DNA from 3 places in the Nonomuraea sp. NPDC050643 genome. Region 1 is predicted to be linked to each of the others. Evidence: riboswitches for the same ligand, from Rfam matches in the RefSeq annotation. Region 1 holds a riboswitch; each other region holds the start of a gene.

Region 1 (9,468 bases):
GCCATCTCCAGCAGGTTCGTGCGCAGCGAGCCCTGCTGCATCGAGGTGAAGTCGTTGAACAGCGGCTCGATCACCACCGGGTACACGAACGACGCCACCAGCGTCAGCGCGAACGCGCCCACCGCGGCGGGGATCCACCAGCGCCGGAACCTGCGGGCCAGCGCCACGAGGGCGAGCAGCATGACGGCGAGCAGGAACACCTCCACGCCCAGGTTCTTCAGCCGGTCGCCGGCCCAGCCCGCCCAGTCCTGGATGGACAGGCCGTAGTCGCGCAGGATCATCTCGAACCACATGCCGAGCGGCCACCTGATCACCTCGACGATCGCGGTGATCGCGAGCACGCCGAGGATCACCCGGAGCCACCACGGGCCCTTCAGGCGGCCCAGCAGCCGCGCGCCGAAGGGCGTGGCCACGAGCACGCCGGCGAAGACCAGCGTGAGCGAGAGCGAGAGATAGCTCGGCAGCGTCGTGGCCGCGTCGAAGGCCTGCGCCCTGGCGACCTCGGCGGCGCTGAAGTCGCGCGCCGGGTCGGGCGGGCCGCCGACGAGCACCTCCCACGGCGTGCTGAACATCGCCACGGCCATGATCACGAGGCCGAGCAGCACCAGCGCGATGGCGGCCTCCCGCCTCAGACGGCCGCTCCCCTGGGCCTCCGTTTCCGTGTCCACCTCCCCGCTGTTCCCCTCTGCCGCTCCTGTGGCCGCTCCTGTGGCCTTCGTGGCGGTGCCCCCGGCGTGGTCGGTGCCCGCCGTCTCACCGGCCGGTGACGCGTCGTCCGCGTCCAGTCGTTCGCTCATCTGCCTCCCCTTCATCCGAGCTGATCCCGCACGTATGCGCGCCACCGTGCCGTCAGCGTGGCGACGGAGAGTCCCAGCGAGGCGAGTGCCTGATCGACGCCGGCCGCCTGGGCATCACGGTAGAGCCCCACCAGGGTCCCCTCACCGAACCGGTCAGCGAGGAAGCGACACGCCAGCCAGGCCTCTTGGTACGCCCGCGCCAGCCGTGCGGGGTCACGCCCGTCGGCCGCGAAAGCCGCAGGTCCGGGCAAAGCGCTCGGAAGCCGCCCGGCCCGCACTTCGGCCGCGAGCTCGGCGGCGGCCGTCGTCACGGGCAGTCCGGCGTCCCGGTAGCCGACGTAGTCGGCGAATCCCTCGTAGAGCCAGACCGGCAGCCGGTCCGTGCCGGCCGCGACGTGGGTCAGCTCGTGGGTGAGGACGACGTCCTTGCCGACGGGGTTGAGCCGGGCGAAGAACTCCGGCACGACGATCACCCGCCCGCCGTCGGCCACCGCGGCCAGCCCGTCGACCCGCCCCACCCGGGCGAGCGCGGCGGCCTCTGCGGTGGAGGCGGGCACGATCACCAGGGGGCGCACCGGCTCACCGAGCACGGCCGAGACCCGGAGCCCGGCCCTGTCGGCCCGCAGGGCCAGCTCGTCCAGCGTACGGGCCGCGGTGTGGTGCCCGACGACGACCGACCGTACGCCACGGCGTACGGTCTCACCATCGCGCCACAGGCTCGGCGGCCCGGGGAGCGGGGAACTGGCCGGGGCGAGGGCGAGGAGCAGGAGAGCGGCTATCGCGGCTCGCCGGCCCACCTGCTCTGACACGAGCCCAGATGCTAGTCGAGGAATGAAAAGAGCCCCGCCCGGAGGGTTCCGGGCGGGGCTTCCTCACACGCCGGGACGAACCGCGCCAACGAACGACGTTCGACGCCATCCGCCCAGCTTGTCGATGCGCACCCGTTCGCCTGTCCGAGGCGAATGGATCATCTTGCCCTTGCCGACGTACATGCCCACGTGGCCGAGCCCGCTGAAGAACATCAGGTCTCCTGGCTTGAGATTGCGCCACGAGATCTTGTTCCTGGTGCGGGCGAACTGGCTGCTCGCCACACGCGGGAGCTTCACCCCGGCCTTCTTCCAGGCGAACTGGACGAGACCGGAGCAGTCGAACGAACCGGGGCCGGTGCCTCCGTACCGATACGGGTCACCGATCTGGTTCTTGGCCACGGCGACGGCCTTTCGGGCCTTCGCTTGCTGCCGAGCGACCTTGGCTGCTCTCCTCTGAGCCGCCGTGGCCGACCTCGCCGTCTTGGCGGTACTCGCCGCCTTGACCGACGTGGAGGCCGAGTCGCTCGTCGTCGCCGCCCGAGCCGTGGGGGCATGGAGGATCAGACCTCCGGCCGTCACGGTCATCGTCAGTGCTACGCCACTCAGGGCAAGGCGGGACAGACGGGGGTTATGCAGGGAGGTAGACAGGATTTCTCCTTGTGTCTTCCACGAACGCCTACCGGGTTAGCTGACGGATTCGGGCCTGGAAGTCGCCCTACGGCGCGATGTGCGCGCCGATTCACCCCTGATCCCTGGGGAATTGGGATCGCTGGGTCCCCGGTTCCGTGCTCCTGGCTGCACGGATTCGGCAGGCCGCCGCCTGATGACGCAATGGGGATATGGGCGGCGACCAGCGGATCTTTATCTGTCTCACATCGGGAGGGACCGATGCGGGTTCGCGGCGACATGGCTTGTTCACCGCGACGACGCCAGAAGCTACGCCGAAAGGTCAAGGATCGGCAAAGGGTGAGTCAGTTTGTAAAGATCAGATAGAGAGGTCGGTCAAATTCGAAACCCCTGCTGGAACACCAGGTTCCGTTATCGAAATGTGACCCTGCTCACACTTCTGCTCGCACCCGCTTGTCAGGTAACAAATGTCGCGTTCATCACATTCGCCGCATCAAAAACGTGATCCGCATCACTGGGAGCGCTCCCTATTCCCCTGCGCTTTTCTACGATGGGAAATCGTAGAAAAAGGTATCCGTGCGCGGGAACCGAAAACCGGCCACGGCGGCGGCCGAAAAGCCGCCGGCGCAGCCGGTCACCCGCGAGGGCTACGGGCGGATGGCCCCCACCAGATTGCGGCCGTAGGCCGAGAGGTTGACCACCTTGACGACGTCGCCCGTCTGCGGCGCGTGAACGATCTGGCCGTTGCCCGCGTAGATACTGACGTGCCCCAGGCCTTCGCTGAAGATGAGATCTCCAGGCTGCAGCGCCTCGAGCGAGACCTTGCGGGCGGCGCCCCACGACCACTGCTGCCAGGTCGTACGCGGCAGCGACACCCCCGCGGCCCGCCAGGCGGCCTGGGTGAGGCCCGAGCAGTCGAAGCCGCGCGGCCCCGTGCCACCGAAGATGTACGGCTTGCCCACCTGCGCGTACGCGAACCGCAGCACCGCCGCCGCACTGCCCGACGCCGGACCCGTGTACTTGATGCCGACGCTGTTCGGGTTGCCGGGGTTGAAGGCGCCCAGCTTGTCCAGGAGCTTCCTCTGCTGGGCGATCAGCTTGCGGACCTCCGCGCGCTCCTTCTCCACCGCGTCGCGTTCCCGGTCGGCCTCGGTCAGGGCCTTCTCCGCCTTGTCCCGCTCGAGCTTCAGCCCGCGGTTCTCGCGGTCGAAGGCCGCCAGCTTCTGGCTGCGCTCCTGCGAGAGCTGCCCGGCCAGGGCCATGCCCGCGAGAAAGCTCCCGGGGTTGTCCGAGCCCATCAGCCCCGGCATGGAGGTGACGTCACCGCCCACCTTGTAGGTGTCGACGGCCATCCCGACCAACTGGGAGCGCAGGGTCGCGACGGTCTGCAGCTTGCGCTTGTAGCCGTCGTTCAGCTTCGTGTAGGCGCTCTTGGCCGTCTTGAAGCGCTCGGTCGCCGTGTTGTACCGGTCGACGACCTTGTCGGCCTTGTCGTTGAGCTTGTCGAGCTTGGCCTTGGCCTGCCGCACCGTGGGTTGGGGATCAGCGACGGCGGCTCCCATAGGGGACAGCACCAGACCGAACGCGATTCCCGCGACCATCGGCACCCGGCCATACCTCACTGCGTCGCCTCCCAGGGATAACATCTGGGGCGAAATAGTACAGAAGTGGCGGGTGAGGGGCACCTAATCAACCAATTCGTAATTTATGCCCGACCTAGTCTGCGCAGCAGCAAACCAGACGGAACGGGTCTGGCTCCCATCCGCCTGACGGACTCGGCCACCTCGCGGTCCGACGACACCACGGCCATGGCCCGGCCGGGCGGCTCGGCGCGGACGAGCTGGCGGATGAGATCGTCGGCGATCTCCCCGGGCGCGCTGAAGAGGACCCGCACCCCGCGCGGCGCCACGACCTGCACGGGAGCGTTCAGCTCGGCGCCGTCGAACACCACGGTCACCTCGATCCTGGTCTGCGCGACCAGCCCGCCGAGCCCGGTCATCAGCCGGTTGCGCTGGTCGGCCAGGGTCATCGTGCCGTAGCCGGTCTTGGTGACGTTGTAGCCGTCGATGATCAGGTGCACCTGCGGCAGCGCCAGGAGCTGGTCGAGCAGTTGCGGGTCGTCGTCGGCCAGGGCGCGGGCGGGCACCTGGCGCACGCCGGGGCGCTCGCCGGTGATCGCGGCGACCGAGTCGGCCGGGCGGCTGATCGTGGTGGGCAGGGCCAGCTCGCGGCGCAGCCCGGCCGAGGCGTCCTGCAGCGCGTCGAGCAGCACACGGATGCGGGCGTCCTCGATGCTCCTGCCCTCGCGGGCGGCCCGGCGCGAGGCCTCGAGCTGCTTTTCGACGTCGGCCAGCCGCTCGCGCAGCCGCCGCAGCTCCGACTCGCCGGCGCTGCCCGCGACCGAGGCGGCCGACTTGGCCTCCTCCGCCGCCTGCTCCATCTCCTCGGACCGCCGGACCGCCGCCTTGGCGCGCTCGCGGGCGTCGTGCAGCTTGCGGCGCAGATCGGAGTTCTCCACCCGGGCCGCCTTGATCTGCTCGCGCAGCCGGTCGGACTCCTCCTTGGCGGCGCTCTTCTGGCCGGCGAGCTGCTCGCGCAGCCGCGCGACCGCCTCCTCGCGCTCGGAGCCCTCGGCGACCTGGGCCGACTGCTCCAGATCCGCACGGGCGGCCTCGATCATCTCCGCCCAGCCCGGCGGCCGGGTGAGGTAGGCTGCGGCGGCCACCAGCACGGGATCGGCGGCGGGCGGCACGTTGCCCTCGGCCAGCGAGGCGACCAGCTCCGGCCAGCCGGCGGCCACCGACTCGGCGACCAGCTCACGGAACTTCTTGTCGTTCTCGAGCTGCGCGGCGATGGGGGCGCCGCCCAGCTTGGCGCGCTTGCGCGGGTCGAACTTGGCGATCCCCCGCAGGGGCGCCGGTATGGAGACAGCGGGCATCGTCCCGAGGACCTGTGACGCCAGGTCGACGACGTTGAGCCGCACCTGCTCGGGAAGCGGGCGAGACAGGCCTTCACCCGCTGAACTCATCCCACTCGTCCCTTCGTGACATGCCCTTTCAGACAAGGGTACGGCTGCCGCGTACCTGTCCGTAACGGCCACCCTGATATGGACAAGCGCTTGCTAGGGGGTATACGACTGTCCCAGGACGGCCGTTCACCCGGGAGGTCCACCGTGACCGAGCAGATGCGCACCTCCACACGTGACCTGGAAGAACTACGCGAGTGTGCCACGGCCTGGCTCCGCGGCAGGGTCGGCGAGGACGCGGCGGTGTCCGAGATGTCCAGACCGTCGGAGAACGGCATGTCAAGTGAGACCCTGTTCTTCACCGCGACCTGGGGTGAGGGGGAAAAGCGCTGCGTAGCCAGGCTGGCACCGGCAGTGGAAGCCGTTCCGGTATTTCCCTCGTACGACCTGCGCGCCCAGTTCGAGATCATGCGGCTGGCCAGGGAAAAAGCTGGAATCCCAGCGCCGCGGGCCCTCTGGTTCGAACCGGACCCGAAACCGCTCGGCACGCCGTTCTTCGTCATGGAGCGGGCCGAGGGCGAGGTGCCGGCGGACGTGATGCCGTACACGTTCGGGGGCTGGCTGCACGACGCGGCCCCCGAGGACCAGCGGCGGCTGCAGGACGCGAGCGTGGGGGTCGTGGCCGCGCTGCACCAGACCGCGTTCACGGCGCGGGAGCTGGCCCCGTTCGGCGCGCCCGGGCTGCGCGCGCACGTCGAGGCCCAGCGGGCGTACTACACGTGGGCGCACGGCGAGCGCCCCATCCCGTTGCTGGAGCGGGCGTTCGCCTGGCTGGAGGGGCACTGGCCGGACGATCCCGGGCCCGACGTGCTGACCTGGGGCGACGCCAGGATCGGCAACATGATGTTCCAGGACTTCGCCCCGGTCGCGGTGCTCGACTGGGAGATGGCCGCCGTAGGGCCGCGCGAGCTGGACCTGTCCTGGATGATCTTCCTGCATCGCTTCTTCCAGGACATCACCACAGGCGCAGGTCTTCCCGGGATGCCCGGCTTCATGCGCAGCGAGGACGTCTGCCGGAAATATCGGGAGCTGACCGGGTACGAGCCCCGCGACATGGCCTTCTACGAGATGTACGCCGCCCTGCGGCACGGCATCATCATGGCCAGGGTCTGGCAGCGCCGGATCCACTTCGGCGAGCAGCCCAGGCCGGACGACCCCGACGACCTCGTGCTGCACCGGGCCACGGTCGAGAAGCTGCTCTCCGGCTACGAGCCGCCGTCGTAGACCAGCAAGGCCACCTGGACCCGGTTGTTGAGGTCGAGCTTGGTGAGGATCCGCGACACGTGGGCTTTGACCGTCGGCACGCTCATGTAGAGGTCGCGCCCGATCTCGGCGTTCGACTTGCCCTGCCCGACGGCCAGCGCGACCTCCCGCTCCCGCTCGCTGAGCCGGCCGAGCAGCTTCCTGGCCCGCTCGCCGCGGTCTCCCGCCGCGCCGTCGGACACGTGCGTGATGAGCTGCCGCGTCACGGCGGGCGACAGGATCGGCTCCCCCGCGGCCACCTTCCTGATCGCCTGCACGAGATCGCCGGGCGCGATGTCCTTCAGCAGGAACCCGGCCGCCCCGGCGCGCAGCGCCCGCATCACCTGCGCGTCGGCGTGGAACGTGGTCAGCACCACCACCTCCGGCGGCGCGGACGTGCGGCGCAGCGCCTCGGTGGCGGTGAGCCCGTCGATCCCCGGCATGCGGATGTCCATCAGCACCACGTCGGGCCGGTGCGCGGCCACCAGGGGCGGCACCTCGGAGCCGTCGCCGGCCTCGGCCACGATCTCGATGTCGGCCACGCCGCCGAGGATCATCGACAGCCCGGCGCGGACCATCGCGTCGTCGTCCACGATCAGCACCCTGACGGGCCCGCCCTCACCAGGCACGGTCATTCGTCGTCCTCCCGAGTCGTCTCCACCGGCCACGGCAGCCAGGCCCGCACCACGAACTCCCCCTCCGGCGTCGCGCCGTGCTCGAGCCGCCCGCCCGCCAGCTCGGCGCGCTCGGTCAGCCCGATGAGCCCCGCGCCGGCGCCGGGCAGGCGCATGCCGTGGCGGTTCCAGCCGGCCGCCCACAGGGGGTTGCGCACCTCCACCGACAGCGTGCCACCGCGTGTGCCCGACACGGCGACGCTCACCGGAGCCCCGCCGGCGTGCTTGCGCGCGTTGGTGAGCGCCTCCTGGACGATGCGGTAGAGGTTGCGGCCGAGCCCCTCCGGCGCGTCGCCGGGGCCCAGGTCGAGCCGCACGTCCATGCCCGCCTGCCGGCACTCCTCGACCAGCGTGGGCAGGTCGGCGAGCGTGGGCTGGGGCCGGTCGGGCACGGGGTCGTCCCCGTCGTTCCCGCCGGGCGCGGAATGGCGCAGCACGCCGATCACCTCACGCAGGTCCTGCAGCGCGAGGTGGGCGTTGGTCCTGATGGCCCCGGCCGCCCTGGCGATCTCGGCGGCGGGCGCGTCGGGCCGGAACTCCAGCGCGCCCGCGTGCAGGCTGAGCATCGAGATGCGGTGCGCCAGCACGTCGTGCATCTCCCTGGCGATGCGTTCGCGTTCGAGCCGCTTGGCCTCCTCCGCGGCGCCGTCGGCGCGCTCCCTGAGCGACCACACGAGCTGCCGCCTGGCCCTGATCACGATCCCCCACGCGAACACGGTCAGCACGATCGCGACGCTGAGCGCCGCCGTCCATCCCCTGTCCAGGTCGGTCTGGGGCCGCAGGATCACGAACGGGACCAGCGTGACCAGGTTGAGCAGCACCACCGGCCCCGAGATCCGGAACGGCCGGTGCACCGCCACCGTGAACAGCCCGACCACCGCCGCGCCGCCGGGCATCTCCAGGTAGGACGAGAGCAGCGTGGTCACCACCGCCAGCCCGACCGGCCACCTGCGCCGCAGCCACACCGCCGCGCAGCACAGCGCGCCCACCACCTGCTCGAGCGCCATCAGCGGCTCGGGCACCGGCCGCATCTCCACCAGCGTCATGAGCGTCACGCCACAGGCGACCAGGAACAGGCCGATGTCGACGACCCAGTCGCGCATCGAGCGCCGCACGCGCCCGCCCTCGCGGGGATCTCCGAGCAGCACGGACGGCAGCGCCCACCGGTATTCGTGGGCGTGCGCGCCGTCCCCCCGCAGTTGCGTCACATTCATCGAGGTTAGGCCCTCCCAAGGGCAGGGCGACAGCGACCAAAGTCGGTGCCGCCCGAGACCTAGGACCGACGCGGGCACCACGGCGGCGCGGCCAGGCTGGACCCATGCTGCGAATGACATTCACGGTGCTCGGCTGGCTGCTGCTCGTCCAGGGCGTGGGCGGTCTGGTGAACACCCTGCTCGGCTGGTGGCGCTGGGCGCACGACCTGCTCGTGGTCAACCTGCTGCCGATCTTCCGGGGATACGAGGTGTTCGCCTCCATCGTGATCGGCGTCCTGGGCTTCGCGCTGCTCGCCGTGGCCGACTCGGCGAAGAACGCGGAGGGCGCGGCATGAGCACGACCGGATTGCGCCCGCCGCGCAACCAGGCCGATCCCCGGGCTATCCCGTGGTGGACGGTGCAGGGGCTGATCTTCATGGTGCCGGTGGCGGGGGCGGCCGTGGCGGCGTACTGGCTGTTCACGGACCGGCCGCTCTGGCTGGGGGCCGTGGTGGCGGTGTTCGCCGTGGGGTGCCTGGCGCTGGCGGTGGGGACGCCTCGGGCGTACTACCGGGTGGAGCGGTGGGAGGTCACCGACCAGGCCGTCTACACGCGCAAGGGGTGGCTGACGCACACCTGGCGGGTGGCGCCGATGTCGCGGATCCAGAGGGTCGACACCGCGCGGGGGCCGGTGCAGCGACTCTTCGGGCTGGCCGACGTCACGGTGACCACCGCCTCGTCGGCCGGGGCCGTCAAGATCGAGGCCCTGGACCACGAGGTGGCGGCCGAACTGGCCGAGCGCCTGACCGCGCTCACCCAGGCCACTCCGGTGGACGCGACATGAGCGCCCCGGACGACCGCCCCCTGACCGCACGATCCGCCCAGGACGCCGCACGGCGTGAGACGGACAGAGCGCAGGGCTGGGCGGAGGACGGGTGGCGGGGGCTCGCGGGGCGGAGCCTGTGGGCCTCCGGGGTCAAGTCACTGGCGATCGTGGCGGGCGCGGTGGCCGGGGTGACGCGCTTCCTCACCGGCCGCGACTGGCCGGCCGGCGGCGTGGTGGCGGTCTGCGCCGCCGTGGCCGTGCTGATCGTGGCCGCC
Region 2 (9,468 bases), on a different contig from region 1:
GCCCCGTACGCGACCACGGTCCCGCGCGAGAGCACCGCGATCCGGGCGGAGTCGCGCCCGACGTCGATCACCATGCTGCCGGGGCAGTCCCTGACCGGCAGCCCGGCGCCCATCGCCGCCGCCAGCGCGTGCGGGATCAGCACGATCCCCCTGGCCTCGGCCTCGAACGCGATGTCGTGCAGCGCGGTCCGGTCGATCGGGGTGGAGTCGTTGGGCAGCGCCATGACGATGCGCGGCCGGAAGAACGGATGCCGGTGCACCTTGCGCAGGAAGTGCTTGATCATGCGCTGGGCGAGCTCGGTGTCGGCCGGCAGGCCGCCGCTCACGGGCCAGCGCGTCTGACCGTCACCGTCGCGCGCCGCCTCGGCGCCGTACCGGATGACCTTGCCCGTACGGTCGTCGAGCGTTACCGCCGACGGCTCGTCGAGCACGATTCCCTTACGCCTGACGTAGATCCGGGTGCTCGCCGCACCGAGATCCATCGCCAGGTCACGACCCAGGAGACTCATCGGCGGACCGGGGGCTCGACCATCATGTTCCGCTGTATTTCCCGAGCCGCTCCAACACAACACCAGGAGAATGGAACGGATCCACCGCGTAAGGTACAGCCGTGCTCGACTACGACCTCGAGGCCGAACGTTACGACGAGACCCGCGGCGGGCTCGCGCGCGCCACCGCCGCCGCGGAGGCCGTGCGCGCGCTGATCCCCGGCGGCACGCTGCTCGACGTCGCGTGCGGCACCGGGCTGGTAACCCGCGAGCTGGCCGGCCGGGGCCTGCGGGTGCTCGGCGTCGACGCCTCGGCGGGCATGGCGCGCGTCGCCGCCGGCCGGATACGCGTGGCGCTCGGCGACAGCCGCAGGCTGCCGGTACGCGACGGATCGGTCGACGCGGTCACCACGATCTGGCTGCTGCACCTGCTCGACGACGCCCGCCCGGTGATCGCCGAGGCCGCCCGCGTGCTGCGGCCGGGCGGCGTCTACGTCACGACCGTCGACAAACGCGCCGCGCACGGCCCCGGCGGCCGGCCCGACCCGCCCGACCGGGCCGCCCTGGTCGTCGCGGCGGCGGCCGGGCACGGCCTGCGAGCTGCGGGGGAGGCCGAGTTCGTGGGGCACGGGCAGGGGCGTTCCGGCCCCGATCCGGTGTTCCGCCTCCTGGCGTTCGGCCGGGTCTGAGGCCGGTTTCGCGTCATAAGCGGGGTCATGCGAAGCTGTGATTGTCCCCAACACCATGGAGGTCCTCATGGCGGAATCACCGGAGCCGGAAGTCAGCGAAACTCCCGAGGACGAGCTGAAGCGCAAGTTCCGCGAAGCACTGGAGCGTAAGCGCAACCAGCACGCGGACTCGGGCGCGGGTGGCAGGGGCGTCGACCCATCGAAGATCCACGGGGCGCACGGTCCGGCTGCGAGTAAGAGATCATTCAGGCGCAAGAGCGGCGGCTGAGGCTGGAATTCACGGGGGTACGGCATGCCGTGCCCCCTCTTGCTTTACCTATATAGGTAGATCTTCTACTCTTTGATACGAAAAGTTTGCGTTTGTCCGATTCGGTAGTTAGAGTGAACGCCATTACCAGCCGGTGACCTAGTCCTTACCCAAGAAGGACAGCCGGTTGGCGCCGAATCCCGAAGCTCGGGAACCGGGGAACCACCTCACTGGGGTGAATCCGGCCACGTGCCGGTAGGGCATCTCCACGCCCGAACCCGTCAGCTAACCCGGTAGGCGTGATGGAGAGGACACTTTACTTAATGGACCACCGCGTCGTACCCCCAGACAACGCCGTGCCGGCCGCCGCCCGCTGAGCGGCCCCCTTCCCAAGGCTTGTTCTTGCGCTCCACATAGCACTGTTGGGCGTTCTGCCCTGCTATGCCCCCACCTTTTCGGAGCGCAATTCCCCTGTCCCCCCGTGAAGGGCTTTAACTTTTCATGTCTTGTTCTGGCCTGCGTGCCCTCGCCATGCTTACCGCCTCCACCGTCGGTGCGCTGACCATCGCCGGGACGGCCGCCCACGCCGACTCCGACACTGACGAGAAGATCCTGCTCAAGGGCTCCACCACCGCGTCGTACTTCTGGGACGACTCCTCCGGCCGCGCCGGGGACACGGGCCTGCCCGCCAGTGGCAAGCCCATGCAGAAGGGCCTGGCCGCCAGCCCGAGCTGGCCGCTGCTGACCGAGGGCTACGTGGTCTACAAGGGCAAGAAGATGCCCTTCTTCGTCGGTGACCGCGGCCCCGGAGTCCCCTCCAACCGCGGCATCATGCTGGACCTCGACGCCAAGACCTTCGCCGACCTGACGGGCGGCTCCTTCAACTCCAGCACGCTGGGCGTGGACGGCGTCGGCGGCCAGGGCCACATCAAGGTCGACTACGTCATCACCAAGTGGGGCGACGGCGTGGGCAAGAAGAACTATCCGGTCGCCTTCTCCACCGGCGCCTGGTCCAAGCGGGACAACAACCCGGCCAAGCCCCCGCAGATCCTGGCCGAGGAGAAGCCTGCGGAAGAGAGCGCTCCGCAGGGTGGCGGCATCGCCATCGAGGCTCCCGCCCAGGACGGCGGCGGGGTCACCGAAGCGGCCGCTCCCCAGGGCGAGCCCCAGGAGGCGAGCGTGGTGGGCGGCGCGCTCATGGCCGGCGCCCTCGCCATGGCGGGCGGCGGCGCGGTGCTCGGCGGCGAGCGCCTGCGCAGGCTCGTCAAGCGCTGACTTTACGAGGCCGGACTAGAATGCCATTCTAGTTCCGTGACCACCCGCGTAGCCGTCAACGGCATCGAAATCGCCTACGAGAGCTTCGGCTCGCCCACAGGGCGGCCCCTGCTCCTCATCATGGGGCTCGGCGCACAGCTCATCCACTGGGACGAACGGCTCTGCGAGCTCCTGGCGGAGCAGGGACACCACGTCGTACGGTTCGACAACCGCGACACGGGCCTGTCCACGCACCTCCACGACCACGGTGTTCCCTCGACGGGATCGCCGTCGCCGTACCTGCTGGACGACCTGGCCGACGACACCGCCGGGCTCATGGACGCCCTCGGCTGGAGCTCGGCCCACGTGGTCGGCGCGTCGATGGGCGGGATGATCGCCCAGACGCTGGCCATCCGGCACCCGGCGCGGCTGCTGACGCTGACCTCCATCATGTCCACGCCGGGCCCGGCGATCGCGCCGCCCGCGGAGGCCGCCGCCACGGTCCTCATGACCAGGCCCCCGGCCGACCGCGAGGCCGTGCTGGCGCAGGCCGTGCGGACGTGGTCGGTCATCGGCTCGCCGGGCTACGAGCTGGACCGGGAGAAGATCGTCATGATGGCCGGGCTGGCCTTCGACCGCTGTTTCGACCCGGCGGGCACCGCCCGGCAACTGGCCGCCATCATGGCGTCGGGAGACCGTACGGAGGCGCTGGCCGGCGTACGCGTGCCCACGCTGGTGCTGCACGGTGAGGCGGACCTGCTCGTCCCGCTCGCGGGCGGCCAGGCGACGGCGGCGGCCATTCCGGGGGCCCGGCTGGTGACGTATCCGGGGATGGGCCACGACCTGCCCGCGGCGCTCTGGCCCGACATCGTCGCGGAGATCACGAAGCTGACCGGCGCGTGAGCATGGCGACGGCCCGCGACCGGGCGGGCACGGGCCGTCGCGGGCCTGGTCAGACCTCCAGTTTCTCCTCGATGGCGCGCATCTGGTGCCGGGCCATCGCCAGGTTCGCGCGTCCGCGGTCGAGCGCCAGGTAGAGGAACAACCCCTTGCCACCGCGCCCCGAGATGGGACGGATGATGTGGTATTGCCCGCTCAGCGTGATCAGGATGTCCTCGATGCTGTCCTTGAGACCCAGCGAGTCCATCGTGCGGAGTTTGGCCTTGACCACCTCCGTGTTACCGGCCGCGGCGACCTGGAGATCCAGGTCTTTGGAGCCGCCGAGCGTGCCCAGTGCCATGCCGCTGCCATGATCGACGACGGCCGCGCCCACCGCGCCGTCGATCGCCAGCATCTCCTTGAGAGAGACGTCCATGCCTGCCATGTTTCTTCCTCCCTTTCTGCCTGGAACGGTTCAGTGCTTGCGTGCTGCGACGGCGGCCACTCCGGCAGCCGTCTTCCTGCCCTCCAGCCGCAGCAGCCCGACGTTCGCGCCGGGTCCGGCCAGGACCGTGAGGACGATGGTGGGGCCGGCGGCGTAGAAGGCCACGAAACCGGCGGTGCCGGAGATGAGGGTCTCCTCGAACGCTCCCTGGCCGGTGATGATCAGCATCCGCCTGCTCATCGCGAGCAGCGCCGCCGACAGCGCCGCGGCCTGCTCGGCGGAGTCTCCCGCGGCCTCTCCCGCCGCGTCCTCCCCGAAGTCGCAGGCGATCTGCAGGCCGTCCACGGTGCAGGCGACGCTTCCGTTCACGCCCGGGGTGCGCTCGCGCAGGAGCGCCATCTCCTCCAGAACCTCTTGCCGTAACTCCACCCGTGGCCTCCTCCTGAGTGAGGGGAACCTCACGACAGCTCCTCGAGCGCCTTCTTCAGCCGCATCAGCAGCGCCAGGTCGGTTGGATCACCCGTTATGGGCGGGCCCAGCGGCAGGGCCGGCGCCCCGGGATCGTGGGGCGGCCGCGCGTGCGCCGGTTGCCGCGCCCGCACCGGCAGGCCGCCCTGCGGGTCGTCGTCCGGAGCCTTCCGGCGCTTCGGCAGGCCGCTCGGGGGCTCGTCGTCGGGAGCCTTCCGGCCGTCCGCGCGCCGGTCCGGGGCCCGTCCCGGCTCCGGCGCGGCGAGCAGCCCGGAGGCCGTCAGCCGCCGGACGGCCAGCAACACCGAGTAGCCGGACCGGCCCATCAGCCTGGCCAGCTCCAGCGGGGTCGCCTTGTGGTCGGCCCTGACGATGACCTCCCACTGGATCCGGCTCAGCGTCACCCCGTGACCCGGCAGCCGGGGCACCGGTCGTACCGGGAGGGTGTCCACGTCGGCGGACGGCCAGATCTGGGCGAGCTGCGCCCGCCGCCGCGCGCACTCCCGCACCAGGCCCGACACGTCGAAGAACCACTGATCGCCCAGCCAGTGCCGCTCCCCGGGGCGGAACTTGGGCCGTGTCCCGCTCAACGGCAGCAGGAAGAAGGCCGCGTCCAGGACCACGCCGAGCACCGCGTACTGCAGCTCGCCCTGGGTGACGGGCCCCTCGGCGAGCAGCCGCGCGCAGCCGCCGTCGGCCGGCAGGCCGCGCAGCGCCGACTCGCTCATCACGCCCCTGGCCGCGAGCAGGCGTTCGACGCCCGGCGTCTGGGCGCACTCCATGTACGTCACGCGCCCGTCGGACAGGAAGATCGTGCCGGTCCTGCCGAGCCGGAGCGCCCCGGTGGAACGCTCGCGGGCGAGCCCGGCCAGGAGGGTGTCGAGCCTGCTCATGGGTCACGTCGTCAGGCGGCTGGAGATGGAGCTCAGGCGGTGGCGTGCCAGAGCCAGATTGGATCGTTCCAGGTCAAGGCGTACGTAGATGACCAGCGGCCCCTCGAACACCGTCTCCAGCAGCCTGAGCAGATGGTGGCCCTTGTCCGTGGTGACGAGCATGTCGTCGATGCGGACGACGTCGCCCGGACACGTGCGGGCCAGGCCGTCGGTGGTGGCGCGCAGCGCCTCCGTGAGCGCGGCGGCGGAGCGGTCGGCGTCCACACCCGACGCGCTGCTGAAGGCCACCGCCATGCCGCTGGTGTGGTCGACCAGCATGGCGTCCAGTGCCCCGGGTATGGACATGACCTCCGCCAGGCAGGTGTCGATTCCGAGCACGTGACCTCCCTCGCCGTGGTGGGAACGAGGAAAGCGTAGGGGTACGGAATCGCGGCTTCATCAGGCGAAGCGCCGGCGTGGCACTTTTATACGGCTACGTCGTAGAAAACCATCACCGTTACGAATAACTGTACGATTTATGAGAATTTCTCGCGGCAACGAAGAATTTCCCCGACATTCCGCTCCGCCCACGAGGCCACCACGGAGACCGGCTCGTGCAGCGAGCGCCCGAGCTCGGTCAGCGTGTACTCCACCCGCGGCGGCACCTCCGCGAACACCTCCCGCGTCAGCAGCCCGTCCTGCTCCATGGCCCGCAGCGTCTGCGTCAGCACCTTGGGCGTGACCCCGCCGATCCGCGTCCTGAGCTGCGTGAAGCGCATGGGCCCGCCGACGAGGCAGAGCAGCACCAGCACCGACCATTTGTCGCCGATCCGATCAAGAACCACCCTGGTCGGGCAGTTCGGGTCGAAGACGTCGCCGGTATCCATGAGGTACTTATAGCACGATGAAGTAACCAGTATCAAAGAGATACTGTTGCACCATGAAGATCCTTCTCTTTGGCGCGACCGGCATGGTCGGCCAGCGCATCGCCGCCGAACTGAGCTCCCGCGGCCACGACGTGACCGGTGTCAGCCGCCGGGGCGGCCCCGTCAAGGGGGACGTGCGCGACACCGCCACACTGGCCGAGGGCCACGACGTCGTCATCTCCGCCATCGCACCGCCGCGCGACGGCACCGAGCCCGAGGGCCCCTTCCTCGACGCCAACCGCGCCCTCGTCGAGGGGGTGCGCGCGGCCGGCGTGCGGCGGCTGATCGTCGTCGGCGGCGCGGGCAGCCTGGAGGTGGCTCCCGGCCTCGACCTGGTCGACACGCCCGACTTCCCGGAGATCTACAAGAAGGAGTCGCTGGCGGGGCGCTCGGCGCTGCGTCTCTACCGTGAGGTCGAGGACCTCGACTGGACGTTCGTCTCCCCGGCGGCGGAGATCGCGCCGGGGGAGCGCACCGGGGTCTTCCGGGTCGGCGGCGACACGCTGCTGGCCGACTCCGAGGGCCGCAGCTTCATCACGGCCGAGGACTACGCGGTCGCGATCGCCGACGAGGTGGAGAAGGGCGCCCACCCGCGTCAGCGCATCACGGTGGCCTACTGAAGGCGTCTACTGATCGGGCTCGTCGGGGAGCAGGGCCCGCTCGTCGGGCTTGTGTACGAGGATGTTGTCCACGTACGACTTCACCGCCGTGGACAGCCCGACGTCGGAGCCCTCCTCCTCTGACAGGTACCAGCGGTGGTCGAGGATCTCGTGGAAGAGCTGCGCCGGCTCCAGCTTGCCGCGCATCCCGGCGGGAATGGCCTCGACCGTCGGCTGGAACACCTCCGCCAGCCACCGGTGCGCCACGATGGCCTCGTCCTCGTGCCGCAGCCCCTTGGCCACCCGGAACCCGTCGAGGTCGTTGAGCAGCCGCCTGGCCTGGTTCTCCTCGACGTCGAGCCCGGTCAGCCGGAGCAGCCGGCGCTGGTGGTGCCCGGCGTCCACGACCTTGGGCCGCACGATCAGCCGGCCGGTGCCGACCTTGCGCCGCACCATCATCTCGGCGACGTCGAAGCCGAGCAGGTTGAGCCGCCTGATGCGCTGCTCCACCCGGTGCCAGTCCACCTCTTCGATGATCTCGCTCTGCGTGATCTCGTCCCACAGGCGGTGGTAGCGGGAGACGACGTCCTCGGCGGTCTCCATGGGGTCGATCGACGGGTGCAGCAGCCCGCCGGCCTCCAGGTCGAGCATCTCGCCGAAGATGTTCGTGTGCGCGGCGTCGATGTCGCCGAGCCGCTGCCCCTCGCTGATCATCGGATGCATCTCGCCGGTCTCGGCGTCCACCAGGTACGCGGCGAACGCGCCCGCGTCCCGGCGGAACAACGTGTTGGACAGCGAGCAGTCGCCCCAGTAGAAGCCGTTCAGGTGCAGCCGGACGAGCAGCACGGCCAGCGCGTCGAGCAGGCGGGTGAGCGTGTCGGGCCGCAGGGTGCTCGACATGACCGCGCGGTAGGGGAGCGAGAACTGCAGGTGCCTGGTGATCAGTGCCGCGTCGAGGCCCTCCTCGCGGCCGGTGACGTACGCCACCGGCTCCACGGAGGGCGCGTCGAGCCGGGCCAGGTCCCAGAGCAACTGGTATTCCCGTTTGGCGTAGCGTTCGCTGATCTCCTTGATCGCGTACACCTTGCCGGAGAGCCGGGCGAAGCGTACGACGTGCCGCGAGATGCCGCGCGGCAGATCGACCAGATGGTGTTGCGGCCAGTCTTGGAGCGGAACCTCCCAAGGGAGGCGAATCAGGTCAGGGTCGCCTAGTGCGCCAGTGATCTGAAGGGGCATTTGCTCAGGATATGGTGCATTGGTGGACGAGTTTCTCAACTGGTACTTTTCCGACCGTCCCGTCGTGGCCAGTGCGCTGGGGGCCGACGGCTACGATCACACCCTCGGAGACCTGACCGCCGCCGGCTGGGCCGCCCGCGAGCGGGAGCAGGTTCGCTGGGTCGAGCGCCTGTCGGCCGCCGAGGCCCCGACGCCGGACGACGCGATCGACAGAGATCTCGTCCTGTCGCAGCTCAGAGGCTCGATCGCGATGGCGTCCTGGCCCGAGTGGCGGCGCGACCCCAGCCTCTACCTCACGGCGATCTTCGGCTCGATGTTCCAGCCGTTCCAGCACCGGCTCAAGCCGGAGCCCGAGCTGGTGGCCGCCGCACTGTCCCGGCTGGCCGAGGTGCCCGGCGTGCTGGCGGCCTGCCGCGCGAACCTGGACCCCGACCTGGCCGCGCCGCTGCTGGTCAAGCGCGGCCTCGGCCAGGCGCGCACCGGCCGCAACTTCCTGACCCGCACGATCCCGTCCATGGTCGCGGACACCGCCCTGCGCGCCAAGCTGGCGGAGGCCGCCGAGCCGGCCGCGCGGGCGTTCGACGAGCTGGTGACGTTCCTCGAGGGCTTCGAGTGCGGCGGCACCTGGCGGATGGGGGAGCGGCTCTACTCCACGCTGCTGCGCGAGCGCGAACTGCTCGGCTACGGCGCCGCCGAGCTGCACGCGAAGGGCCAGGCCGCCTGGGCGGAGCTGGACACCCGGATGCGCGAGGTGGCGCTGCGGGTCAACGGCACCGAGGACTGGCGGGCGGCCATGGAGTTCCTCATGGACGACCACCCGGCGACCCTGGCCGACATGCGGGCCGAGTACGACACCGAGACCCAGCGGGCCCGCGCGTTCGTCAAGGAGCGGGACCTGGTCACCTTCGCCGAGGGCGAGGAGTGCCACGTGCTGCCGTCGGCCGAGTACACCCGGCCGGTCCTGTCCGTGGCCCACTACCTGTCGCCGCCTCCGCTGAGCAGCTCGCGCACCGGCGTCTTCTTCGTCCCCTACACGCCGGACGACTTCACCGAGGAGCAGGTACGCCAGCGCCTGCGCACCAACTCGCGGGCCCAGATGCCCTCGATCGCGGTCCACGAGGCGTATCCCGGGCACCACTGGCACCTGTCGTACATGGCGGGCAACCCCCGTACGGTCAGGAAGGTCTTCCGCACGCCGTACTTCACCGAGGGCTGGGCCCTGTACGTCGAGAAGCTCCTGCACGAGCAGGGCTACTTCGACACCCCGGCCACCGAGCTGGCCCACCTGGACTGCCGGATCTTCCGCGCCGCCCGGATCGTCGTGGACACCGCGCTGCACTGCGAGGACATGTCCATCGAGGAGGC
Region 3 (9,468 bases), on a different contig from region 1:
TGTCCCCGTGCTGGAAGTCTAGGAACAAACGATAGTCACCGGTGCTCGGCACCTCGGCGTAGAAGGTGATCTCGGGCCCTGGCCGGGTCTTGCCGTCGCCGGGCTCACCATCGGGGTGAACGTGCAGGTAGGCCAGGTCCCTCGCGCGCAACGCCACCAGGTGGCCGTAGGCACCGAGGTACGGCTGCAGGTCGGTGACCGGCTTGCCGTCCTTGCTCACCTTGAGGGTCAGCTTGCTGGACTGTCCGGGCGTCAATTCACCGTCGAGCGTGACCTCATAACCGTCCACCTTCGCCGTCCGGCTCACCTCGGACAGCGCCTTCGGCTCGTAGTCGCCCGCGACCAGAAGATCCGTGCCGAGCGTCAGACCGCTGCCACCCGCCGGTACGAAGTCGGCGAACGCCCGGTAGGCGCCCGGGTCGTTCAGCGTCAGCTTCACCGACCACACCCCGCCCCCGGCCTCGACCGGGTGCACATGCTGGAACGTGGCCAGATCACGCGAGGCCACGATGAAGTGCAGCTTCTTGTCGTGCTCGACCTGGAAATCGGTGACCGGCCTGCCATCGGCCCCGATCACCGTGAACCGGAAGTCGGTCGGCTCACCGGCCGTGATGGTGGTCAACGGGTTGAGGGTGTAACCGTTCTCGGACACTTGGAGCCCCCCAGGGGTATCGTCCTTCGCCTGTGCCTGCGCGGTGGCGTGTTCTCCGTGTCCCGCACTCGCGCTCGTGGTGGGCACGACAGTGGGCATGGCAGTGGGCATGACCATGGCGGCGTGGTCCTCGGCCGGGGGCGTCCCGACCGGCCCTACCGCCTTGCCCGCCCCCAGGGCTCCGCCGAAGACGACGGCCAGTCCCAGGACGTACGAGCCGAGCTTGACCGCGGTGTTCACTGGTTCGCCACTTCGTAACCGGCCTCTTCGACAGCGGCGACAATCTTCGCCGCGTCGATGGGGCCGTCACTGTCCACGGTCAGCAAGCCTGTCGCCAGGTCCACCTCGACGCTGGAGACGCCAGCCACTTCGCCGACCTCTTCCTTGACCGAGCTCACGCAGTGTCCGCAGGTCATGCCCTTGACGGTGTAGGTGGCGGTGCTCATATCGGTCTCTCCTTCAATCCGCGAGTCAGGAACGTACAAGCCTGGCGATGGCGTCGGACGCCTCTTTGATCTTGGCCTCGGCCTCCGGGCCGCCCTTGAGCGTGGCCTCGGCGACACAGTGGGCCAGGTGCTCTTCGAGCAGCGACAGGGAGAACGACTTCAGCGCGCTGGTCGCCGCCGACACCTGGGTCAGGATGTCGATGCAGTATTTGTCGTCCTCGACCATCCGCTGCAGACCCCGGATCTGCCCTTCGACGCGCCGCAACCGCAGCGCGTGGTCCTGCTTGGTGCCGCTGTATCCGGCCATGTCCACCCCTCCTCAGGTCGCTGCTCATGCCAACACCATACCCCCCTATGGTATTTCCGGCAACCAACGTCTTGGAGATCGACATGCCACACAAGATCAATGATTCGTCGTCTGCATCGCATCGCTGCCGATACACCGCGGCGATGCCCACCTCAGCACAGTCCGGCAGGTCACACGCAACAGCTCCATCGTTCGCAAGCGAGGGGCTTTCGTTGGACGGCGTGCGTCGCGTTGACTTTGAGACGACTTAGTCGCAAGCGTGGCGGACGTCTTCTGGCACGAGGCGTTCGGCCGCGACGCCGTGCTGTGGAGCCCGCCACACATGCTCGCGGTCTTCGGGACCATGGCACGGATCGTGGGTGTGCTGGCCGGAGACCGACCCGGCACTCCGTCGTGGCTGATCTCCGCTGCCGGAGGGCTGCTGCTCGGTAGCGCCCTGATTGCCGTGCTGGAGTTCGAGACCGACGTCCCGCAGTTCAACGAGGAGCTCTATCTGCCCGTGTTGCTGGTCAGCGCGCTGTTCACGCTGGCCATGTTCCGTCGGCTCCTTGACGGCCGCTTCGCCGTCACCCAGGCGCTCAGCTTGTACGTGCGTCGCCAAATGGGGGCTGCCCTAGGCCACCCTCGAAAGGGTGGCCGACGAGGCCGACATCTCCCGTGCGACCCTTCACCGCCGCGGTGTCAGCCGGGAGGCACTGATCGCCGCACTCGCCGCCCGCGCCGCCGACGAGTTCCGCACTGCCCTGTGGCCAGCGCTGACCAGCCCAGGCACGGCCGCCGAACGGCTCAGAGCGATGCTCGAGGCGATGTTTCAAACCGCCGACAGACACCTGGAACTGCTGACCGGGATGTACGTGGCGCATGGCGAGATGTTCCACCAGCCCGGCCCCGACGCCCTCACCGTCGACATCTTCGCGGCCCCCTTCGAGCGGTTGCTCCGCGACGGCGTGCTCGACGGCTCCCTCCGCGAGGTTCCTCCCACCGTCACCGCCACGGTGCTGTTCAACACTGCCGGCTGGGGCTATGTCCATCTGCGCGCCAGCCACGAGTGGCCGCCGGAGCGCACCAGGGAGGCCATCATCGACCTGGTCATGAACGGCCTGCTGCCGTAACGCGATCTACGACGCACCATAGGAGATATTCCGTATGCTCTGGTCATGAGGTCAACGGAGGCGGGACGGTCGGCGGGGGCGCTGCCGCGGCTGCTGCTCCTGGTCCTCCTCATGCTGGGCGTAGCGGCGATGCACACGCTCGGCCACCTCGACGGCCACGACGCGCCACAGCCATCGGCCACTGGCATGCTCCACGCGGAGAGCGCGCACTCTCCCGTGCCTGGCTCTGGATCCGGCGATGCGCCGGGTAAGGCACCTGACCCAGCGTCCGCCTGCTTGGCGATCATGGCCGCTCTCCTCGCCCTGGCACCGCTGGTCCCGCTTGTCGCCGGCCTGGCCTGCGCCTGGCTGCGATCGCATCCCGGATGGCCCGTACCACGGCGGCTTCGCGGCCCGCCTCCTCTGTCGCTCATCCTGACGCGCACGGTGGTGCTGCGGACGTAAGCGTTCTGACCCGGATCGCTGGGGCCGTCATGCCCAGCTACGTCCGGTCTTCGCCCGTCCGTCAGCGCAAACGTCAGCGAGGCAGCAACCATGTACCACATCAGTCGACGCGCCCTGCTCAGGGGCGGTCTCGGTCTCCTGGGCGGAGCCGCCCTCACCGGCTGCGACCAGAATCCCACGTCCTCTCCCGCCTTCATCGGCCCGAGGAGCGACCAGGTCCGCGCCGCCGAGCAGGCCCGCGGTCCCGGTGCGGTACGCGACTTCACCCTTGTGGCCGCCGAGAGCGAAGTAGAGCTCGGCGGCGTGACCGCACGAACCTGGGCCTACGACGGCCGCATCCCGGGCAGGCCCATCCGGGTGAAGGCGGGCGAGGTGATCCGTGCCCGGCTGTCCAACACTCTGCCCAAAGACACCACCGTCCACTGGCACGGGCTGGCGCTCCGCAACGACGCCGATGGCGTGCCCGGCGTCACCCAGCGGCCTGTCGCATCCGGAGCCACATACGTCTACGAGTTCACCGCCCCGGACCCGGGCACCTACTGGTTCCACCCGCACACTGGCACCCAGCTCGACCGCGGGCTCTACGCCCCACTGATCGTGGAGGACCCGAACGAGCCGCTGACGTACGACGACGAGTGGGTCGTCGTACTCGACGACTGGCTGGACGGGGTCACCGGCACGCCGGACGAAGTGCTGGCCGAGTTGTCCGGCGGCATGGGCGGCATGGATCACGGTGGTATGACCGGTATGACCGAGATGACCCCCAGCCCAACGCCTGGGACAAGCAAGCACATGCTCATGGGCGCCACCAGCCTGCTGCTCGGCGGGGACGCGGGCGACGTACGCTATCCGCACTTCCTGCTGAACGGGCGGATCGCCACCGCACCGGAGACCTTCCGCGCCGAGCCCGGCGCGGTTGCGCATCCGGATCATCAACGCGGGCGGTGACACCGCCTTCCGCGTGGCGCTGGCCGGACATCGAATGACCATCACCCACACCGATGGCTTCGCCGTACAGCCGATCGATACCGAAGCACTGCTGATCGGCATGGGCGAGCGCTACGACGTGCTGGTCACTCTCAAAGACGGCGTCTTCCCGCTGGTCGCTCTCGCCGAGGGCAAGAAAGCCGTGGCCCGCGGCCTGATCAGGACCAGCCGGTCAGCATCGGCGCCCAAGGCCGGCCTGCGTCCGCACGAACTGGAGGGCGGCGTCCTCCGCTACGCCAAGCTCCGCCCGGCCGAGGCCGTACGGCTCGCGCCCAAGAACCCCGACCGCACCATCAAGCTGGAGCTCACCGGAAGCATGATGACCTACGACTGGGGGATCAACGGCAAGAAGTACGACCCGAAGATCATCTCAGCGATTCGGGCAGGAGAACGGGTCCGCCTGTCGTTCGTCAACCGCACGACAATGTGGCACCCGATGCACCTGCACGGCCACACCTTCGCCCTGGCCGAGGCCGGCATCCGCAAGGACACCGCCATCGTCCTTCCGAACACCAGGCTGGACGTGGACTTCGACGCCGACAACCCCGGCCTGTGGATGATCCACTGCCACAACGTCTACCACGGCGAATCCGGCATGATGACCTTGCTCGGCTACCGGCAAACCTGACGCAACCCCCACCCCTCGGGTTCAGCGAAGACAAGCGATGCAGATGCACACTCGATTCAACTATCTCTGATAGCAGAGTGGCCGTCGTGCTGGATCTCGTCTCCCAGACCCTCTACTCGGGAGACGAGATCCTGGAGGCATACCTCTCCGCGCGAAACCACCGCGTTCGCCGACAGCACCTACTATGGTTCCTCGTAGTGCGGTTCCCGCAGCCGCCGAGCCGAGTCCCGGTCCCCTGGCCGGGAGCCGGAGACCCACGATGCAGGGGTGAATCGGCGACCTTCGTCGTCGTAGGGCGACTCCCGCCCGAACCCGTCAGCTAACCCGGCAGGCAGAAGGAGAGGAGCCCTATGTGGCGGGTCGTCCCCCCACGCCATTCCGTCGCATCCGGTATCCGCTGGGGCCCTGCTGGTCACCCTGGCCATGGGCGCGAGCATCGGCGCAGAAGCGCTCGCGGCCCCTGAACCCGGCGCCAAAGAGCTGCGCAGGCAGCTCTCCGAACAGCAGAAGGAGCTCGACGCGCTGATCGGCGACTACAACGCCAAGCGTGTCTCGCTCGTGACCGCCAGGAAGTCCGAGCAGGCGGCGCGGGCGCGGCTGCGAGCGGCGCAGAGAAGATACGAGCAGGCCCAGCAAGGCGTCCGAGAGCTGGCGACGCTGCGTTACCAGCAACCGGACCTGAATCTCGCGATATTCGCGGCGGGAGCCGACCCGAGCACCATCCTCAGACGTGCGGCCATCTTGGAGCAGCTCGCCGCCGAGGAGACGGCGCTCGTAGCGGGCTTCACCAAGGTACGCGACAACATCACCCCGCGGATGCGGAACGTACGCAACCTGATCCGGCAGCGCTTCGCCCTGTCCTACGGCGTCGGCTGCTACCGCGGCGTCAATGACGGCGGGGAGCATCCCCTCGGCCGCGCGTGCGACTTCATGGTGAGCTCCGGCGGCGCGATGCCCTCGCCTGAGCAGGCAAGGCTGGGTGATGAGATCTCTGAGTGGGTGATCGAAAACGCGCAGCGGCTCGGCATCATGTACGTGATCTACAGGCAACGCATCTGGCACGTCCGTACGGGGGCGTGGAAGTACATGAGCGACCGGGGCGGTGTCACGGCCAACCACTACGACCACCCACACATCTCGGTCTATTAGGAAGGGCGTGATGGAGGGAGCACTCCAAGACCCGGCGACGACACCGAGCCGGGCCCGGCAACTCCATCACGCCGCCGCGCTGCTCTCTTGTAACAGCCAAGCTCACACCGGCAGCACCGACCAGGGGCCGGCGAGCATTCGTGCTGTTTCTGGGCCCGCGATGCCGGGATGACCCCGGCAGTGCGGATCTCGTGACGCCGCTCGATCCCCGAGACGAGCCGGCCGCGGCCCAGTTCTCTCACGATGGACTGATCGGCCATCGTCGGCCGGAGCCATTCTCGACGACGAGCTACTATATTAGCTAGTAGAATCTGTGACTATGCGCAATACACGGCTTCGTGCCACAGCCGCGGCGCTGGCCGTCCTGGCGCTTGTCGCGTCGGCGTGCGGACCATCACCATCCTCCTCAGCGCCCGGCCCTGATGATCCGGGAATCGGTCACATTCACGGGCTGGGCGTCGATCCAGCGGACGGCGCCCTCTATCTGGCGGGCCACTACGGCCTGTTCAAGGTCACATCGGTGGAGACCGCCCAGCGGGTGGCCGGACGTATCCAGGACCATATGGGCTTCACCGTGACCGGACCAGGGACGTTCCTGGCCAGCGGTCACCCCGGCGACCCGCAGGCCGCCAGTCCGCACCTGGGCCTCATCCGCAGCAGCGATGCCGGTCGCACGTGGGTCACCGTGTCTGAGGGCGGCGCCGCCGATTTTCACTCCCTGCAGCCTGCGGGAGACAAGCTGTACGCGTACGACAGCCAGACAAGGCAGGTAAGGGCGAGCGCAGACGGGGGCACTACCTGGATGCCCGGCACCGACGAAGACGCCATCGACCTGGCCGCGAACGCCGGCGAGCCGGATCGCCTCTACGCGACCACCCAGGGCGGACTGCGGGTCAGCACGGACGGCGGCACGAGTTTCGCGGGCGTCCAGGGCGCGCCGCTGCTCAGCCACGTCGACTCCCCTGCCAAGGGACTGCTGGTAGGTCCGGACACCGAGGGCCGACTACAGACGAGCCGGGACGAGGGACGTACCTGGCAAGCCGGCGGGGCCCTGCCCGGACAGGCCACGGCGTTCGCCGCCGTCGATGGCAACCGGCTGCTCGCCACGACCGAGGACGGCACCGTCTACGAGTCCAGGAACGGCGGCGGCGACTTTACCGTCGTCTTCCGTTCCGCGGCCTCGTGATCGCTCTCCGTCCCAACCGCCGTCGTAGGCCCGGGGGCTTCATGAGCGTCCTGCGCTCGCCGGGAAGGTCCCTCCCGGCGCCCGGGTGGACGGCGTGGACATCGGCGCGCTGCCGCCCGAGTCAGCGCGCTCACCGGCCACATCGAGAACGTCTAACACATTGGCCTTCAGCCCGAGCGCACCGCTGCTGGCTTCCGCCGGAGAGGACACCCGGATCATCCTGTGGGACCCCACCCGGCTGCCGCTCGCCGAGCATACCGACTGGCTCAACGACGTGGGCTTCGCCCCCGACGGCCGCACCTTGGCCACCGCCGGCGACGACGGCGCCATCATCTTGTGGAACGCCGACAGCCGAACAGTTCGCGGCCAACTCACCGCCGGCCCGGCGCCGGTCAACACCATAGCCTTCAGCCCCGATGGCCGCTCCATTGTCGCCGTCGCCGGTACCCCTCAGCAGCACATGCGCATCGGCGACCCCGCCCTGCTGCTGTTCCGGCCCGCCGACCGCAGGCCGCCCTACGGCTGCTCAGACACCTGGGCATGGTCCGCGACGTCGCCTTCAGCCCTGACGGGCGACTGCCGGCCACCGCCAGCAACGACCGGACCGCCATCCTCTGGGACACCGACCCGCGACTTACGGCCACCCAGATCTGCGCCACTGTCACGTATGACCTCAGCCTGAAAGACTGGGCTCGCTTCTTCCCGGAGACCTCATGTCGCAGAGCCTGCCCCTGACCTCCGCTCGGTCGCAGACGGTGGCTGGATGCGGTCGGCAAAGTGAATCGTCCCGGGTTCGGTGGAGATCTCCATCAAACTCGGGGCGATTCACCGGGCCAGGGAACTGCTGAAGCCGCGGATCAAGCCGGAGCATGTCCCGTTTCGCACATTCGATGGCAATGTCAGGATCGCTGCCACGATCCACGGCATTGGGGCGGAGATGGAGGACTCCGGCGGCTGGTTGTGGACTTTGGTCAGCGCGCTGGACGGGACCAGGTCACCCGACGATGTGCTCGCCGTCGTGACGTGCGAACACCCGGAAGTGTCCGAGATCGAGGCTACGGAGGCGATGCAGCAGCTTCTCGAGGCCGGGTTCTTGGAGGAATTCGGCGCATGCCCACCAGCGCAGTTGTCGCGGCCGCCGAAATGCGCCGGAAGATCGAAGAGAACAGCCAGCCCGGCACGGACCTACTCGGCCTGCCCCAATACCAGGTCCGCTCCCGGACCGGCCGGCACCGGCACGTGAGCACCGGCATGCTCGCCCTTGCGGGCCTTTTGCGGCAGGCGGTTCTTTCGGCGGTCAGGGTCTATTCGAAGCCGCAGACGTGATGCCGTAGGTCCGCGATCAGATCCTGGCCGCGATGACCGGTCAGCACGTCAGGGTCGGCCGCCGTCGCACCGCCGCAGGTCGCGCGCCCGTCACCGCGGAGGAATGGGCTCGGCCGGCCGGTCTGGACCCCGGTCGCCGGCCCAAGGCCGCGATACCGATGCATGTAGGTATCTTTCATTGGCGCTCGCATGTTGGTTAGATACCTTCACCCGCGCTTCCCCTCGACCCCCGGAGGGCCCAGCTCGTGAAAATCATCACTCGGTTATCGACCGCCGCCGTGACGGCCTCCCTGGTGCTGCTCGGCACTGTGACACCCGCCACCGCCGCGACCATCACGGTCGACAACGCCACCGCCGGACAGTTCTCCGCCGGCGCCAACTGGGGCACCTCGACCTGGTCCACGCAGCGCTACGGCGCGGACTACCGGTTCGCGACCCCGGACACCACCACGAGCGACGCCGCCTGGTTCAAGGCGTCGATCGCAGCGGCCGGAGCTCACCTGGTAGAGGTCTGGTACCCGGCCGACCCTGGCTACAACAGCGCCACCCCGTTCCTGGTGGCCACCACTGACGGCACCCGTACGGTGGCCGTCGATCAGCGCGCCAACGGCGGCCGCTGGGTCGGTCTCGGCACGTTCGCCCTGGCCGCCGGCGACTACAACGTGGTCGGCGTCAGCCGCTGGACCAGCCAGCCCGGCTACGTCGTGGCCGACGCCGTCCGGATCACGTCCTCCACCGGAGCGGTCTCCTTCTCGCTCCCCCTTCCGCGCAACGCGCTGCCTCGCAGTGAGTACGACGACCCGCACCACGACTATCCGGCGATCGACCTCCCGGTCGGCACCGGCACCCCGGCATACGCGGCGCGCGCCGGCACGGTGACGATCATCGACGACAGCCTCTGCGGGCGCGGCATCAACCTGACCGGAACCGACGGGGCCATCTACACCTACTGCCACTTCTCCTCGTGGTCGGTCCCCAATGGCGCCTCCGTCGCCGCCGGGCAGCAGATCGGGCTGAGCGGCAACACCGGCAACTCGACCGGTCCGCATCTGCACTTCGGCATCCGTACCGGCAGCACCCGGCGGTGCCCGCAGAACTTCCTGCTGGCCGTGTACGACGGCGTCACACCACCGGCGGCCAGCAGCCTGCCCACCACGGGCTGCTTCTACGTCAGCCGGTCCACGGAGCCGGTCATTCCGCTCGGCTGAGCGGCCGGCCCACCGGCACCCCG

The links. Region 1 has a riboswitch for cyclic di-AMP ahead of AB0I15_RS30725 (C40 family peptidase). Riboswitches for the same ligand answer to the same signal wherever they lie in the genome.
Region 2: linked by a shared signal. The riboswitch ahead of AB0I15_RS01935 (hypothetical protein) and the one ahead of AB0I15_RS30725 (C40 family peptidase) in region 1 are both predicted to bind cyclic di-AMP.
Region 3: linked by a shared signal. The riboswitch ahead of AB0I15_RS61870 (hypothetical protein) and the one ahead of AB0I15_RS30725 (C40 family peptidase) in region 1 are both predicted to bind cyclic di-AMP.

Annotation. Positions count from the first base shown of each region.
Region 1 covers NZ_JBFAIM010000025.1:926-10,393, reverse strand. The annotation lists gene AB0I15_RS30735 (M48 family metallopeptidase) at 1-797, opposite strand, end outside; gene AB0I15_RS30730 (hypothetical protein) at 809-1,606, opposite strand; gene AB0I15_RS30725 (C40 family peptidase) at 1,670-2,191, opposite strand; cyclic di-AMP (ydaO/yuaA leader) riboswitch at 2,265-2,427, opposite strand; gene AB0I15_RS30720 (NlpC/P60 family protein) at 2,881-3,855, opposite strand; gene AB0I15_RS30715 (NYN domain-containing protein) at 3,939-5,261, opposite strand; gene AB0I15_RS30710 (phosphotransferase family protein) at 5,406-6,482, shown strand; gene AB0I15_RS30705 (response regulator transcription factor) at 6,464-7,135, opposite strand; gene AB0I15_RS30700 (histidine kinase) at 7,132-8,382, opposite strand; gene AB0I15_RS30695 (hypothetical protein) at 8,493-8,723, shown strand; gene AB0I15_RS30690 (PH domain-containing protein) at 8,720-9,211, shown strand; partial or broken gene AB0I15_RS30685 (PH domain-containing protein) at 9,208-9,468, shown strand, end outside.
Region 2 covers NZ_JBFAIM010000001.1:428,960-438,427, forward strand. The annotation lists gene AB0I15_RS01920 (rod shape-determining protein) at 1-509, opposite strand, end outside; gene AB0I15_RS01925 (class I SAM-dependent methyltransferase) at 611-1,177, shown strand; gene AB0I15_RS01930 (DUF5302 domain-containing protein) at 1,245-1,445, shown strand; cyclic di-AMP (ydaO/yuaA leader) riboswitch at 1,606-1,739, shown strand; gene AB0I15_RS01935 (hypothetical protein) at 1,956-2,699, shown strand; gene AB0I15_RS01940 (alpha/beta fold hydrolase) at 2,736-3,581, shown strand; gene AB0I15_RS01945 (hypothetical protein) at 3,631-4,002, opposite strand; gene AB0I15_RS01950 (roadblock/LC7 domain-containing protein) at 4,033-4,431, opposite strand; gene AB0I15_RS01955 (hypothetical protein) at 4,461-5,363, opposite strand; gene AB0I15_RS01960 (roadblock/LC7 domain-containing protein) at 5,367-5,741, opposite strand; gene AB0I15_RS01965 (helix-turn-helix domain-containing protein) at 5,879-6,229, opposite strand; gene AB0I15_RS01970 (NAD(P)-dependent oxidoreductase) at 6,283-6,888, shown strand; gene AB0I15_RS01975 (DUF4032 domain-containing protein) at 6,895-8,103, opposite strand; gene AB0I15_RS01980 (DUF885 domain-containing protein) at 8,126-9,468, shown strand, end outside.
Region 3 covers NZ_JBFAIM010000099.1:25,389-34,856, forward strand. The annotation lists gene AB0I15_RS61840 (hypothetical protein) at 1-892, opposite strand, end outside; gene AB0I15_RS61845 (copper ion binding protein) at 889-1,098, opposite strand; gene AB0I15_RS61850 (metal-sensitive transcriptional regulator) at 1,124-1,405, opposite strand; gene AB0I15_RS61855 (hypothetical protein) at 2,038-2,517, shown strand; gene AB0I15_RS61860 (multicopper oxidase domain-containing protein) at 3,052-3,909, shown strand; gene AB0I15_RS61865 (multicopper oxidase domain-containing protein) at 3,878-4,576, shown strand; cyclic di-AMP (ydaO/yuaA leader) riboswitch at 4,785-4,924, shown strand; gene AB0I15_RS61870 (hypothetical protein) at 5,000-5,725, shown strand; gene AB0I15_RS61875 (F510_1955 family glycosylhydrolase) at 6,045-6,911, shown strand; gene AB0I15_RS61880 (hypothetical protein) at 7,006-7,593, shown strand; gene AB0I15_RS61885 (hypothetical protein) at 7,708-8,154, shown strand; gene AB0I15_RS61890 (peptidoglycan DD-metalloendopeptidase family protein) at 8,516-9,445, shown strand.